3 regions of the Geobacillus lituanicus genome follow, and region 1 is predicted to be linked to each of the others. Evidence: predicted binding sites of a transcription regulator. Region 1 holds the regulator's gene; each other region holds the start of a gene.
The links. Region 1 encodes LexA, which represses DNA repair genes until DNA is damaged. Its sites were predicted from a motif close to CGAACATATGTTCG; they were not measured.
Positions count from the first base shown of each region.

Region 1 (5,092 bases):
GTTCCAGCGTCTCCTCGGCCGACAAGCCGCCGGTTTTCGCTTTTTTCGCCAGTTCATTAATGCGGGCCAATTTATGTTTGGCAAGCATGAGTCATCTTCCCCTATCTGCCATGGTATCGTTTTGTTTTATCTTATCCGATGAAACGGGAAGATGGCAACGATGGCGCTCGCCCGCCTTCGTTTGCCGTCCGTCGCTCGACGGACGGACGCATCATATGGTCAATGCCGCTCCTGCTGCCCGTCCATATATTCTTGGTAGCGGCGATGGACGGTCGCTTTGGACGCCTCGTAACCGAAGCTTCGGAGCGTGGCGGCGATCTCCGCAAACGTTAAGCCGTGCCCGCGCAGGCGGACGATTTCTTCAACCGGCAGCTCGACCCGGTCGCGCCCGGCGTTCTCGCCGCGCCGCGTCAAGTTCCGGTCCGGCCGGTAGCCGCGCTCGACAGCCCGCCGCATGCCGCGGCGAATTTTGGCGTTATGTATTTTCCGCTGATACTCTTCGACAATGGCGATGATCGACAGCACCATTTCATCGGCCTCTGACAGCGGCATCTCCCCGCGATGGCTGGCGCTGTAAATTTTCACGCCCCTCTTTTTCAGGCAATGCAGCACCGCCATGCGCGCGTGGCCGCGCCCGAGCCGCGTTTCATCTTGAATGAGCAAAGCATCAACTTGATGTTCTTCGCAAAGCGACAACAGCTCCAACACGCCGTCGCGGTCGGCTTCATAGCCGCTCGCCTGTTCGGCAATCACCTTGACAACTTCAAAGCCGCAGTCGGCCGCCAGCTTCTCGAGCTCGGCCCGCTGCCTGGCCAGCGACGTTTCCTGTTCCGCTTTGTCCGTGCTGACGCGGCAGTAAATGACTGCCTTCATGGCCATCCCTTCCTTCTGTCACCGGTTGACGGCCAATGAGCCGCCATGCTTTGATTTTAACACAGGAATGACGATTTGTTCCCCTGCTGTAAGGCGCGGGTCCGGCAGATGGTTTACCTCCACCACCCAGCGGATAAACTCGCCCGGCGTCAGTCCATGCTCCTCTTCATACTGCCTCGCCAACCCCCAAAGCGTGTCGCCGGAAGCCACCGTTACGGTCATGTATTCGTTCGGATCGACCGGATCGCCGGCGTAAACGAATGCAGCCAGCATCAGGGCGAGCAAGACGGAAAAAACGACATAGTGCATCAACCCTTTTTTCATATTCTCCCCCCCACCTAGAATGTTTGTTCGCTTTTTTCTTTAATTATAATCAGGAACACTTGTTTGTGTCAACAAAAAACTCGAACTTATGTTTGTTTTTTCATCTGCTCCGTGCTATAATAAAAACAAATGATGTGGCAAGAGGTGTGAAAAAGGATGACAAAACTGTCCAAACGGCAGCAGCAAATTTTAGAGTTTATTAAGCACGAAGTGAAAACGAAAGGCTACCCCCCATCCGTCCGGGAGATTGGGGAAGCGGTCGGTCTGGCGTCGAGCTCCACTGTTCACGGCCACCTTGCGCGCCTGGAGAGCAAAGGATACATTCGCCGCGACCCAACCAAGCCGCGCGCCATTGAAATTTTGGACAGCGATGCGGAAACAGCGGGGAAAAAAGAGGAGATCATTTCCGTGCCGATCATCGGCAAAGTGACAGCCGGCCAGCCGATCACCGCGGTCGAAAACATTGAGGATTATTTTCCGCTGCCGAAGCGGCTCGCCGCCGGGGAGGAGCAGCTGTTTATGCTTGAAGTGATGGGCGACAGCATGATCGAAGCCGGCATTTTAGACGGCGACTACGTCATCGTCCGCCAGCAGTCTTCCGCCGATAACGGCGACATCGTTGTCGCCATGACGGAAGAGAATGAGGCGACAGTGAAGCGGTTTTTCAAAGAAAAGGACCATATCCGCCTGCAGCCGGAAAACGCCCACCTTGAGCCGATCATCGTTCGCGACTGCACCATTCTTGGCAAAGTGATCGGCGTCTATCGCCTGTTCGACTGACTCGTGCCGGCCTGCGCCCATAAAAAGGGGCTGACCCAAAAGTCCGCCAAAAAGCGGACTTTTGGAGTCAGCCCTCTCTGGTTTTTGTATATTTTACCAAACGGAACAAAATTCCGACTCTGTTCTCCCCCTCATTTACGCCACCAAGGACAATTGCTTGTCCCTAGCGGCTTTTTTGAGAAGATTGTGGGCAGCACAAACCAGCCCCCATTCGATGGAAACTTTTTGGAGGCCTCGCAGGACAAAGCGACGAAACCCGCGATTTTGTTTGATTTGCCCAAATACACTCTCAATGTCGGTTTGGCGTTGGCGGTATCGGGCTTGCCCTTCTTCACTCTCCAACCGTTCGCGGGCTTTCTGTTTTTGTTCATGATAGACGGGGTTCCATTGCGTGGTTCGTCCATACTTGGAAGTCGTGCAGGCCGAACGGAACGGACATCCTTCGCATTCATGGCATTGGTAGTGTCGGGTGACCGAGGTGTATCCTGATTCCGTGGTCTGTTTCGAAGTTCCGGTGCGAACCAGCTTTTTCCCATTGGCGCAAATCCAAACGTCTTCTTCTTCCACATAGGTCCAATTCTGCTGATGATGCGGATTTTTCTTGACCTTGCGCGTGTTCTCCTTCTCATACGTATGGTACTTGATCAAGGCCGATATGTGCTTCTCTTCCAGCTTCACGTAGTTCTCTTCCGAGCCATAAGCCGCGTCAGCGATCAAACGTTCGGGTTCCACGCCGTACTTCTCTCGAACGGTCTCCAAATGCGGGAGAAGACAACGAGTGTCGCCCGGCCTCTGATGAAGGGAATACCCCAAAATAAATTGGCCGGAAGAACCCACCTGTACGTTATAGGCCGGCTTGAGCTGGCCGTTTCGCATGTGATCCTCCTTCAACCGCATGAAGGTGGCATCCACATCGGTCTTGGAATAGCTGTTGCGATCCCCGCATACATGGAGTTGGTGTTCATACTTTTCACTGCGGGGCAAGTAGTCCTCCTTCATCTTCTTGATGGCCTTCTTCAACGGTTGGTTGTCCGGCTCGGCCTCCAACCGTTTTTCCCACTCCTCGGTTTTCTTTCGGATTTCTTCTGACGTAAAGGCCGGCGAAGGGTCGATGTCTTCCGCCTTTTCTTCTTCCACGATCGCCTCGATCTGGGCAATCAGCCGATCGACATTGGCTTGGAGTTTCTCCTGGTACTTCTCAGCCGATTTGCGCCAAACGAAGGTGTACCGGTTGGCATTCGCTTCAATTTTCGTTCCATCCACAAAATAATCTTCCATCTTGACATAGCCGTCGGCCACGAGCAGCGTGATCATTTCCCGGAACAGGTCGTCAATCAGGTCTTTCATCCGCTCCGAACGAAACCGATTGATGGAGCGGAAGTCCGGCTTTTGAAATCCACTTAGCCACATGAGGGGAAGGTGGACTTCGAGCTGCCGTGCAATCTCACGGCCATGATACATTTTTTGGGTGTAAGCGTAAAGGAGAATTTTGGTCATCATTTTCGGATGATAGGCGGAGGCGCCCCCTCCTTTGTAGTAAGCAAGAAACGTCTCCATCGGGATGCGTTCAACCATCTCATGAACCACGTGGGCCATGTTATCCCGTGGAATGAGATCGGCGATGTTGCTTGGCAAAGAGAGGTTGTCCATGGTATACTCTTTAAAGGAAATATGATCATATTTCATAAAAGAATCGCCCTTCTTTCGGTGGTAGTGGTTTTGGTGACTCTATTCTACCAGAAAAAAGGGCGATTCTTCTATATTTGAGGCAAAAAAGTGGGGGCTGATCCCAAAACGCATTCGCGTTTTGGGTCAGCCCCTTTTTATGAATCAGTAGAGTTCCATATATTGATCCAATTCCCATTGATGAACCGTCGTCCGGTACATATCCCACTCGATTTCTTTCGCCTCGACGAAGTGCTCAAACAAATGTTTGCCGAGCGCTTGAACGATCACCTCGTCCGATTTTAAATTGTCGAGCGCTTCGATGAGCGTGGCCGGCAAATCGACAATGCCTTCTTCAAGCCGCTCTTCTTTCGTCATGACGTAAATGTTTCGGTCAACCGGCGCCGGAGGAGTGAGCTTGTTGCGAATGCCGTCAAGCCCGGCCGCCAACAGCACGGCCATCGCCAAGTACGGGTTCGCCGCCGGATCGACGCTGCGCACTTCAATGCGCGTGCTCATGCCGCGCGAAGCCGGAATGCGGATGAGCGGGCTGCGGTTGCGCGCCGACCAGGCGACATAACATGGCGCCTCGTACCCCGGAACAAGCCGCTTGTACGAGTTGACCGTCGGGTTGGTGACAGCTGTAAAGTTCGGCGCATGCTTCAACACGCCGGCAATAAACTGCCGGGCCGTATCGCTCAACTGCAAATCGCCGTTCGGATCAAAAAAGGCGTTTTCGTTGTTGCGAAACAGCGACAAGTTGCAGTGCATTCCCGAACCGTTAATCCCAAAAATCGGCTTCGGCATAAACGTCGCATGCAGCCCATGTTTGCGGGCGATCGTTTTGACAACGAGTTTAAACGTTTGAATGTCGTCGCACGCTTTGATGGCATGGGCGTATTTAAAATCGATCTCGTGCTGGCCCGGGGCAACTTCATGGTGCGACGCTTCAATTTCAAAGCCCATCTCCTCAAGCTCAAGCACGATATCGCGCCGGCAGTTTTCCCCTAAGTCGGTCGGCGCCAAGTCGAAGTAGCCGCCGCGGTCGTTCAGTTCCATCGTCGGACGGCCATTTTCATCGAGCTTAAAGAGGAAAAACTCCGGTTCCGCTCCCAAGTTGAACGCCGTAAAGCCGAGCGCTTCCATCTCTTTCAGCACGCGCTTTAAATTGTAGCGCGGGCAGCCTTCAAACGGCGTGCCGTCCGCATTGTAAATGTCGCAAATAAAGCGGGCGACTTTTCCTTTTTCCGATGTCCACGGGAAGATGACAAACGTGTCCAAATCCGGATACAAATACATGTCCGATTCTTCGATGCGGACAAACCCCTCGATCGAAGACCCGTCAAACATCATTTTATTATTGAGCGCTTTCTCAAGTTGGCTGATCGGGATTTCGACGTTTTTGATCGTCCCCAAAATATCGGTGAATTGCAGGCGAATGTACTTGACG
Region 1 covers NZ_CP194773.1:1,592,084-1,597,175, reverse strand. The annotation lists gene ACR1UW_RS08065 (DUF896 domain-containing protein) at 1-88, opposite strand, end outside; gene ACR1UW_RS08060 (YneB family resolvase-like protein) at 220-873, opposite strand; gene yneA (cell division suppressor protein YneA) at 892-1,197, opposite strand; gene lexA (transcriptional repressor LexA) at 1,354-1,977, shown strand; gene ACR1UW_RS08045 (IS1182 family transposase) at 2,113-3,663, opposite strand; gene glnA (type I glutamate--ammonia ligase) at 3,808-5,092, opposite strand, start outside.

Region 2 (5,092 bases), 1.6 Mb from region 1:
GCGAAAAAGCCATACCCGATCGTCGTGCTCATCGACAAAGGAAGCGCATCGGCGTCAGAGATTTTGGCCGGAGCGATGAAAGAAGCGGGCGGCTACAAGCTGGTCGGCGAGGCAACGTTCGGCAAAGGGACGGTGCAGCAGGCGATTCCGATGGGCGACGGCAGCAACATCAAATTGACGCTGTACAAATGGCTGACGCCAGACGGGCATTGGATCCATAAAAAAGGGATCAAGCCGGATGTCGCGGTGGCGCAGCCGGATTATTTCCACGTCGCTCCGCTTCATGTCGAAAAACCGCTTCAGTATGACATGAACGACGAGCAAATCGCCAATGCGCAAAAAATGCTCAAAGGGCTTGGCTTCAACCCGGGCCGCACGGACGGCTACTTCAGCAAAGACACCGAGCAAGCCGTCCAAGCGTTCCAAAAAGCGAATCAGCTCCCGGTTACGGGGCGAATCGATGAGACGACGGCGGATGTGTTGCAAACGAAAATCATGGAAGCCGTCCGCGATCCGAAGCATGATGTGCAGTTGAAAAAAGCGCTTGGCGTGTTGTTTCCGTCGCGAGCGAGCCAATGATGACGAGTAAAGAGAAAAGGGTGCCTCTGACAACGCAGAGGCACCCTTTTCTTTGTGACTGATTTGCCTGTGGACTATCGCTGGCTTCCTACAAATGGGCTGGTGTTTTCTCCTTTTCTGATGGAAGCGGCAGCTGCTCAAGCAAAGCGGTCAGCCGCCGGGCCGTTTCTGGCAGCACTTCTTCTTCGTTGTAGCAGGGGACGACGATGGCTAACAATGGTTTGTCCACCATGTTTCTTGCCTCCCTTTCACTCCACTTCGTACACATAAATTTTCCAGACTGACTGTCGATCAGTGAACGCCCGCAAGAAGCGGAGATGGATGTCGCGGGCGTTTTCGATCGGAACGGAGGAAAAAATGTACTTGCCGCCAAGCTGTTTGAACGCCTTTGTGTCGATCTCGAAATGACGGATGACCTTATGCGAGCGTTTCGTGAACATGTAATGTTTCCCGAGCTCTGCCGAAAACAAATAGACGCGGTTGCCCCAATGGTCGAAATAGTCTTTCAGCACGGGGCTTTTGTCTAATTCTTTGGCAATGATGCGGCGGAACTTCCGCTTATACGATAACGGGTAAAAATTGTTGTACGTATCGAGCGTATAAAACCCGTTGTATTGGGCGATGGCCCTGCGTTCAATCTGTTTCACTTGTTGCTCCCCCTTTTTGGACAGGCGTAGCATTGGCAACACGGGACATTATAAAGAACGATGATTAAAAAAGAATGAAAAAAGAGTAAAGAAGCAGTGAAGAGAAGGAAAAGGACGGATCATAAGGAAGGGCAGAAAAAACGCCCTGCCTAAGGCAGAGCGCACGATAAACTCGTTGCCTGTTTGGTGGGGCTGATTGTGCCTTTGCACGGTTAGACAAACAAGTTCATCACCCGCCCGAGGCCGCGCCGTTTCCGCTTCGGTTCTTCGGACGGATTGTGCGGGGCGGGCGGCTGGTGATTCAGCTGTTGCTCGAGACGGGCGACGAGCTGTTCCAAGGCGGTCAGGCGGGCGGTGATTTCTTCCATCTCCCGTCGGTGGTGCAGCAATTGAACGGAAACGACGTCATCCGCTTTTTGTTCCAGTTGCTGCTCGAGTTGATCAAGGCGCAGGGAGACGCGGCTGATTTCCGGTCCGACATATTCTTGAAACAGGGCATGAATAGGAACGTTCGGCGGCGATGTTGAAGGACGGCTAGGGGCCGGCGGTGTTTTCGGTTCTGCTTTCGGCTGCGTTTCCAGCGCGGCGCCTTGTTCAAATTTGACCCGCTCAAGCAGGGCGATCGTTTTTTCGTCAAACAAGTAGTGGCCGGCTTCATTTTTTTGCAGCGGAATGTTGTATTTCCGCACCCAGCGCTGGATCGTTTTTGGCGACACTCCGAGACGGGCGGCAACGTCGGGTGTTTTTAACTCCATCGTTCCACTCCTCCTTTTTTGTCTTCTTCTATATCCCTTTTTTCATTGGCATAAGAAATCCTGCCCGGGCGACAAAACTAGTGTCCATTCGGCAAAGAAAGTGGAAAACAGCGCAAATTCGCCATTCAGGCAAAAAAGATGGCGGCAGGCATGGGATTTGTCCCAGTCATTTGGTAGAATAGAAGATAAAGAATGGGGAACGAAGTGAGGGGAAAGGCGGATGGCAACTTGGGGATTGGAATGGTTGGAAGGCGTCGCCGATGTGTGGCGGCAGCCGCTCTTGTATTACGGCCTGCTGTTGGCCTGGGGTGCCGGCTGGCGGCGGGTGAAGCGGGAGCGCCGCGATTTTCATGTGCGCGTCTATCGGCTGGGGCAAGAATGGCGTGGGCTTTGGACGTGGGGATGGGTTGCGGGCGCTGTGCTGTCTGTCATTGCGTCCGGCATCGGGCTCGCGTTGCCGCCGGATGCGGTGTGGGCGGTGACGGGGTTGACGATCCTGCTTGGCCTGACGATGGAGGCGCGCCTCCTTTCACCGGCTTATACAGTGGGCGGAGCGCTCGTCTTGCTCGGCTTGGCGGGGTCAAGCGGACTTGCCGCTCATCTGTTGTCAGACGGCGCGGCGGATGGAGGGGCGCTTGCCGCCCTGCTTGTGTTGTTGCTGTTGGCGGAAGGATGGCTGATTCTCCGCTCGCGAAATGGGGCGGCCTCGCCGCAGCTTGCGAGAAGCAAACGTGGAATGATTGTCGGCATGCAGTGGACGCAACGGTTTTGGTTTGTGCCGGTCGTGCTGCCGATATCCGACGGCGCGTTGCCGTCGGTTTCGTGGTGGCCGCTCATTCCAGCTGGGGACGGCTATTCGTTTTGGCTTGTGCCGTTTCTTCTCGGCTTTTCGCAGCGCCGGCAGCACGTGCTGCCGGCGGAAGCAGCTCGTGAAGAAGGGCGGCGCGTGCTTCGCCTCGCTTGGCTTGTCGCCGTGCTGGCCGTCTTCGGATTATGGCATCCGTTGCTAGGGGCTGCCGCAGGAGCTGCAGCCATCATTGGGCGGGAGTGGATTGCCTTTTCCGGTCACCGCGCCGACCGCGCCCGCCCGCCCCGGTTTGCCCGCCATCCGCAAGGCGTGGTGATCGTCGGGGTGCTCCCGAATTCCAAAGCGGAACAAATGGGGTTAAGCATTGGTGAAGTGATTGTAAAAGCGAACGGCGTTCCAGTGCAGACTGAGGCCGAGTTTTACGAGGCGCTCCAGCGCAACCGCGCGTTTTGCAAGCTGGAAGTCATCAGCCATAACGGCGAGATCCGCTTCGTTCAAGGAGCGGTGTATGAAGACGGCCACCACGAACTTGGTCTGCTGTTCGTTCATCAACGAGGCGCTTCGGCGTCCGAAGCTGTGTCGTAAAGGAGACTAGACGTATGTGGTTTCTCGCGGCCCTTATCATCCCGTGCCTTTTGTTGCTGCTGTTTGCGCGGGTGACGTACAACCGTTACATTGCGTTGTTGTTGACCGTTGCCTTGCTTGTCGCCTCGTATGCGAAAGGGTATACGGACGAGCTGCACGAAATCGTCGCCGACATCGCCTCGACGATTGCCGGTTTTCTGTTGGCGGGGCGAATGTTGGACAACTTAAAGAAATGACAGAGAAGCGGACCCATCTGCAGCGGTCCGCTTTTTTATCTATGCAGCTGGAAGCGGCCTGACGGAATGGAAATCGCTGTGCAGGTTGGAACGAATACCAGTTCGCATTTTTTGTGCATCTGCGCAGAGGATATGATACAATGGGGAAAGATGGATTGAAGAAGGAGGCGAAACGGTGGAGGGCCGTTTTCAATTAGTGTCGCCGTACGAACCGCAAGGCGATCAGCCGCAGGCGATCGCCAAGCTTGTGGACGGCTTGCAGCGGGGTGTGAAACATCAAACGCTCCTTGGGGCGACGGGGACGGGCAAAACGTTTACGATCTCGAACGTGATCGCCCAAGTCAACAAGCCGACGCTTGTCATCGCCCACAACAAAACGCTCGCCGGTCAATTGTACAGCGAGCTGAAAGAATTTTTCCCACACAACGCCGTCGAATATTTTGTCAGCTATTACGATTATTATCAGCCGGAAGCGTACGTGCCGCAGACGGATACGTACATTGAAAAAGATGCGAAAATCAACGATGAAATCGATAAATTGCGGCACTCGGCAACGTCGGCGTTGTTTGAGCGCCGGGATGTCATCATCGTGGCCAGCGTCTCATGCATTTACGGCTTAGGGTCGCCGGAAGAATACCGCGAGCTCGTCGTTTCATTGCGCGTGGGGATGGAAATCGAGCGCAACGTGCTGCTGCGGCGGCTCGTTGACATCCAATACGACCGCAATGATATCGACTTTCGGCGCGGCACGTTCCGCGTCCGCGGCGATGTGGTCGAAATTTTCCCCGCGTCGCGCGATGAACATTGCATTCGCGTCGAATTTTTTGGCGATGAAATCGAGCGCATCCGCGAGGTGGACGCCTTGACGGGCGAAGTGCTCGGCGAGCGCGAGCATGTCGCCATTTTCCCGGCGTCGCACTTCGTCACGCGCGAGGAGAAAATGCGGCTCGCCATTCAAAACATCGAACAAGAGCTTGAGGAGCGGCTCGCCGAACTGCGTGCCCAAGGAAAGCTGTTGGAGGCGCAGCGGCTGGAGCAACGGACGCGCTATGATTTGGAAATGATGCGCGAGATGGGCTTTTGTTCCGGCATCGAAAACTACTCGCGCCATTTGGCGCTGCGGCCGCCGGGATCGACGCCGTATACATTGCTTGACTATTTTCCGGACGATTTTTTGATTATCGTCGATGAGTCACACGTCACCTTGCCGCAGCTGCGCGGCATGTACAACGGCGACCGGGCGCGCAAGCAAGTGCTCGTCGACCACGGCTTCCGTCTGCCGTCGGCGCTCGACAACCGACCGCTCACGTTTGAAGAGTTCGAGCAAAAAATCCATCAAATTATTTACGTCTCGGCGACGCCGGGGCCGTACGAGCTCGAGCACAGCCCGGGCGTTGTCGAACAAATCATTCGCCCGACCGGGCTTCTTGACCCAACGATCGACGTCCGTCCGACAAAAGGACAAATCGACGATTTGATCGG
Region 2 covers NZ_CP194773.1:3,205,477-3,210,568, reverse strand. The annotation lists gene ACR1UW_RS16480 (S41 family peptidase) at 1-579, shown strand, start outside; partial or broken gene ACR1UW_RS16475 (glycosyltransferase) at 710-811, opposite strand; partial or broken gene ACR1UW_RS16470 (DUF6044 family protein) at 828-1,205, opposite strand; gene ACR1UW_RS16465 (MerR family transcriptional regulator) at 1,439-1,981, opposite strand; gene ACR1UW_RS16460 (PDZ domain-containing protein) at 2,202-3,374, shown strand; gene ACR1UW_RS16455 (CsbA family protein) at 3,389-3,610, shown strand; gene uvrB (excinuclease ABC subunit UvrB) at 3,786-5,092, shown strand, end outside.
Region 2: the regulator LexA is predicted to act here: its motif matches at 3,702-3,715, upstream of uvrB (excinuclease ABC subunit UvrB).

Region 3 (5,092 bases), 610 kb from region 1:
CGGAAGCCCGGTTTGACCGGGCTTTTTTTGCGTATAAAAGGAAAAAGCTGGCGCACTCTATAGACGGAGGGAGGCGATGAAATGGAAAAGAAAAAAGATAGTCTGCCGGAGCTAATCCCTGCCGAATTCCGCGTCAGCACCGATCTCCATTTTGAACAATCGTGGATGAACGAGGAAACGTATGCAGGCGATTCGGTCGGCGAACATACGGCGCTCGAGCAAGCGAACGAGTATTTAGCAATGAAAGAAATCGGCCAGACGTTTGAAAACTCCTGACAATGCCCATGACGATCGTCATGGGATTTTTTGTGCAAAAAACCCGCTAACTTTTTTCAAAATATAGAAAAATATAACTATTAGTGGTATGATAGGAGTGGTGAGTTCGTTGAGAGGAGATGAGACGATGAAAGTAAATGAATTTATCATCCTAAACCATTTCGTCGTGAGCCGTTATACGATGGCGATTCTCCCTTATTTGTTGAACAATGACCTGTATGCAAAGGTCGTCGAGGAAGATGGCGAGTACATTGTCAAACAAACGCCCCTCGACATTATTAGACATAGCTGCGATTATTATGGCTGCAGCTTTCAAGGCAGAAAAGAGGGAACAAAGGCCGTGATCGGCATCACCCACAAAGCGCCGATCGCCATTGAACCGTCCAACGAAATTTACTTCTTTCCCACCGCTTCCCCGAAAGATTCCTGCTGTGTTTGGCTGTCGCATATGCATGTCTATCGGTATGAGCCTGCGAAATATGAGCGGACGGTTGTATACTTCCGCAACGGGAAAAGCGTTGTCCTCGATGTGTCCTGCAAATCTTTCATCAACCAATTGCACCGAACAGCCCAGCTGCGGACGAAACTGTCGGAGCGAATGGAGGCGAGAGAGCGCAAACTGCAATACATATATCGCATGCAGCAAGAAAAGCATGTGACGGAATAACCGCCATGATAAAAAAATGGGTTTTCACAAGCAAAAGTTCAAATTGCGCGGCCGAGCGTGTAAAATAAAAATATAAACGGCATTTGAATGGAGAAAGAACGATGAATATGGAAACTTTGAAACAATGGCTCACGCTCGACCACGTGCTTTCCTTGCTCGACCATTACCGTTCCTTCGGCATATTTCCCGGCATTGCGGCGACGCTGCTCGAGTCGTTTTTTCCGATTTTGCCGATGGTTGTGTTTGTGATGGCGAACGCAGCGGCATTCGGGTTGTGGAAAGGGTTTTTCATTTCTTGGATTGGCGCTTCGCTCGGCTCGCTCATCGTCTTTTGGCTGACGCGGAAGATCGGCCAGCAGCGTTTCTTTCATTTTGTCCGCCGCCATCCAAAAGTGCGCCAGTTTATGCACTGGATTGAACGGCACGGATTCGGGCCGCTGTTTTTGCTGTATTGCTTTCCTTTCACCCCGTCGGCGCTTGTCAATATCGTTGCCGGTCTGTCACGCATCAGCCGCCAGCAGTTTGTATTAGCGGTCTTGCTTGGAAAGATGATCATGATTTTTACGATCAGCTTTATCGGGTATGACTTGGTGGCGCTTGTCCGCCAGCCGTTGCGTACGGCGGCGATCGCTGTTGTTGTGCTGCTGCTTTGGTATGCGGGAAAACGAGTAGAGGCGAGATTTTCGTTGACGGAAAAACAACGCAGCGAGGAGGACGGGGAGTGACCAAACGGAAACAAGGAAAGAAGCGGGGACGCCGCTGGCCATGGCTCGCCGCTGTCGGGTTTGTCGCCATGCTCCGTTTTTTCGTTTTCAGCAATTATATGGTGGAAGGAAAGTCAATGATGCCGACGCTGCAAAGCGGCAATTTGCTGATCGTCAATAAGATCCGTTATGAAATTGCCCCGATTCATCGGTTTGATGTCGTCGTGTTTCACGCCAATCAAAAGGAAGATTACGTGAAACGGGTCATCGGGCTGCCGGGGGATCGGATCGAGTACAAAAACGATGTGCTGTATATTAACGGTCGACAGGTCGATGAACCGTATTTGCGGCCGTATAAGCAGCAACTCCTTAGCGAGAAACTGACAGGCGATTTTACCCTTGAAGAGGTGACGGGAGAAAAGCGGGTGCCGGCCGGCTGCATTTTTGTCCTTGGCGACAATCGGCTCAGCAGTTGGGACAGCCGCCATTTCGGCTTCGTCAAAATCAGCCAAGTGGTCGGCAAGGTAGACCTCCGCTATTGGCCGTTTCGGGAGATTGCTTTCCATTTTTGAGAAAATGGCGCATCGAGGTGCGGCGGCGGTTTTGCCTAAGGGAGCGGTTGCTTTCAAGGAAGGCAGTTTTTTCTTTACCAAATACGAACATATGTGCTAAAATAGAGGAGATAAAGGAAACGAATGGTGGTGATCGCCGTGTCGCTTCGCTTTTTTCTTGGACGATCGGGAAGCGGGAAGACGGCTATGTGTCTTGCGGAAATCCGCCGCAAGCTGCAGGAAGATCCGAGAGGAAAGACGATTGTTTACCTCGTTCCGGAGCAGATGACGTTTCAATGTGAATACGCCTTAATCCATACCGAGGGAGCAGGAGGAATGATCCGCGCCCAAGTGTTCAGCTTCCCCCGCCTCGCCTGGCGCGTCTTGCAGGAGACGGGAGGCATGAACCGCTACCACGTCCACGATGTCGGCGTGCAAATGATGATTCGCAAAATTATTGAACAGCGGAAACAGGAGCTTAAACTGTTTGGCCGCGCGGCGGACAAAAGCGGTTTTGTCGAGCAGCTGCATGAGATGATCGCCGAATGCAAGCGGTATTGCTTAACGCCGGACGAGCTTCGCCGCCGTGTCGAGGAGCTGGAAAGCGGGCCGAGCCGGCCGGGACGGCGCCTGCTGGCCGATAAGCTCAGCGATGTCGCGCTCGTTTATGCAGAGCTCGAGCGGAGCTTAAGCGGCCATTACCTCGATTCGGAAGATTATTTGCGCCTGCTCGCCGAACAAATCCCCCGCTCCTGCTATTTGCGCGATGCCGATGTTTATATCGACGGATTCCATCATTTTGCCCCGCAAGAATACATAGTGATTGAGCAGCTTCTTCGTCATTGCCGGCGGGTCACCGTTTGCCTGACGGTCGACCGCCCGTATGATGGTGCGATGCCGGACGAGCTCGACTTGTTTTATCTGCCGGCGCAGACGTACCGCCAGTTGCGCGAGCTTGCCTTGGCCAACGATGTTTTGCTTGAAGAGCCGGTCGTGCTCGCGGAAAACCGACGTCATCAAAGCGGGGCGCTCGCCCATCTCGAGGCGCAGTTTCATCGCCGCCCGCTGCCGCCTTACGAAGCGGAAGACGGTGCGGTCTGCCTTTATGAGGCGGCCAACCGCCGCGCAGAACTGGAAGCGGTCGCCCGGGAAATCATCCGCCTTGTCCGCGACGAAGGGGCGCGCTATCGCGACATCGCGCTCGTCATCCGCCAAACGGAGGCGTACCGCGACCTTGTGAAGACGGTGTTTTTTGATTTTGGCATCCCGTATTTTATGGATGAAAAAGAGCCGATGCACCATCATCCGCTCATTGAACTTGTGCGCGCTGCTTTGGAAACCATTTCCACAAACTGGCGGTATGAGGCGGTGTTTCGCGCTGTGAAGACGGATTTGCTCTTTCCGTTGGACGGTGACTTGGTCATGTGGCGCGAGGCAGCCGACAAACTCGAAAACTATGTTCTTGCTTATGGGATGAAGGGGGACAAATGGACGAGCGGCGAGCGCTGGCCGTATCGGCGCTACCGGGCGCTTGACGGGTTGAATGTGCCGCAGACGGATGAAGAACGGCAATTTGAGGACAAGTTGAACGAATGGCGGGAGACGCTGGCCGCCCCGCTCCGCCGCCTTGAGCGCCGTTTGCGCCGGGCTAAGGACGGGCGCGGGTATTGCACGGCGCTATATCTCTTGTTAGAAGAATTGCAGATTCCGAAAAAGCTGGAACAAATGAGCGCGCAGGCGGAAGCGGAAGGCCGCCTCGTGGAAGCGCGCCAGCATGAGCAGGTGTGGAACGCGGTCATCGATTTGCTTGACCAATACGTTGAAATGCTCGGAGCGGAACCGTTGTCGTTAGCCGAATTTGCCAAAATTATCGAGGCCGGGCTTGACCGGCTTGAGTTCTCCCTTGTGCCGCCGGCCATCGATCAAGTGATCGTCGCCCAGCTCGACCGTTCGCGCCTCATCGGCGTGAAGTATGCGTTTGTCATTGGCGTCAACGATGGCGTCATTCCGGCCAGGGCGAAAGAGGATGGGCTTATGGCGGAAATCGAACGGGAGCAGCTGCGCGAACTCGGTGTGGCGCTTGCGCCGGGGAGCCGGGAACAGCTGTTTTACGATCCGTTTTTTATCTACCTGGCGCTTGCCTGTCCAAGCGAACGGCTGTATGTTACATACCCGCTGGCCGATGGCGAAGGGAAAGCGCTCATGCCATCGCCGCTGATTAAACAATTGTCGGAGCTGTTCCCGAAGGTGAAGGTGCGCTTGTGCGGCAACGATCCGTTCGATGCCCCGGAAGAGAAGGCAGAGGCGTTTGTGACAGCGCCGCAGGCGACACAAACGTATTTGGTCAGCCAGCTGCGCGCATGGAAGCGAAACTATGGCATCGATCCGCTTTGGTGGGATGTGTACAACGTGTTCATCGCCCGCCCGGAATGGAACGAGAGGGTGCAAAAGGCGGTGTCGGCGCTGTTTTATACAAACAAAGCCGCGCCGTTGAAAAAACAATGGAGCCGGCGGTTGTACGGAAAAAAAATTCAGGCGAGCGTCTCGCGCATGGAGCAGTTTCAAAAATGCCCGTACGCCCATTTTATTTCACACGGGCTGCGCTTGAAGGAGCGAAGCATTTTCCGCCTCGAGGCGCCGGATGTCGGCCAGTTGTTCCATGCGGCCATTAAACAAATCGCCGACCGGCTGCGCGAACAGCACGTTGATTGGCGCGAACTGTCCCAACCGGATTGCGAGCGTCTGTCGGATGAAGCGGTCGAACGGCTTGCCCCCCTCATTCAACAGCAAGTGCTGTCCAGTTCGTCTCGCTATGAATATATGAAACGGAAATTAAAACACGTTGTCGCCCGCACGACCCACGTGTTGAGCGAGCATGCGCGGGCGAGCGGCTT
Region 3 covers NZ_CP194773.1:984,565-989,656, forward strand. The annotation lists gene ACR1UW_RS04985 (hypothetical protein) at 82-276, shown strand; gene ACR1UW_RS04990 (competence protein ComK) at 404-943, shown strand; gene ACR1UW_RS04995 (TVP38/TMEM64 family protein) at 1,045-1,668, shown strand; gene lepB (signal peptidase I) at 1,665-2,219, shown strand; gene addB (helicase-exonuclease AddAB subunit AddB) at 2,358-5,092, shown strand, end outside.
Region 3: the regulator LexA is predicted to act here: its motif matches at 2,304-2,317, upstream of addB (helicase-exonuclease AddAB subunit AddB).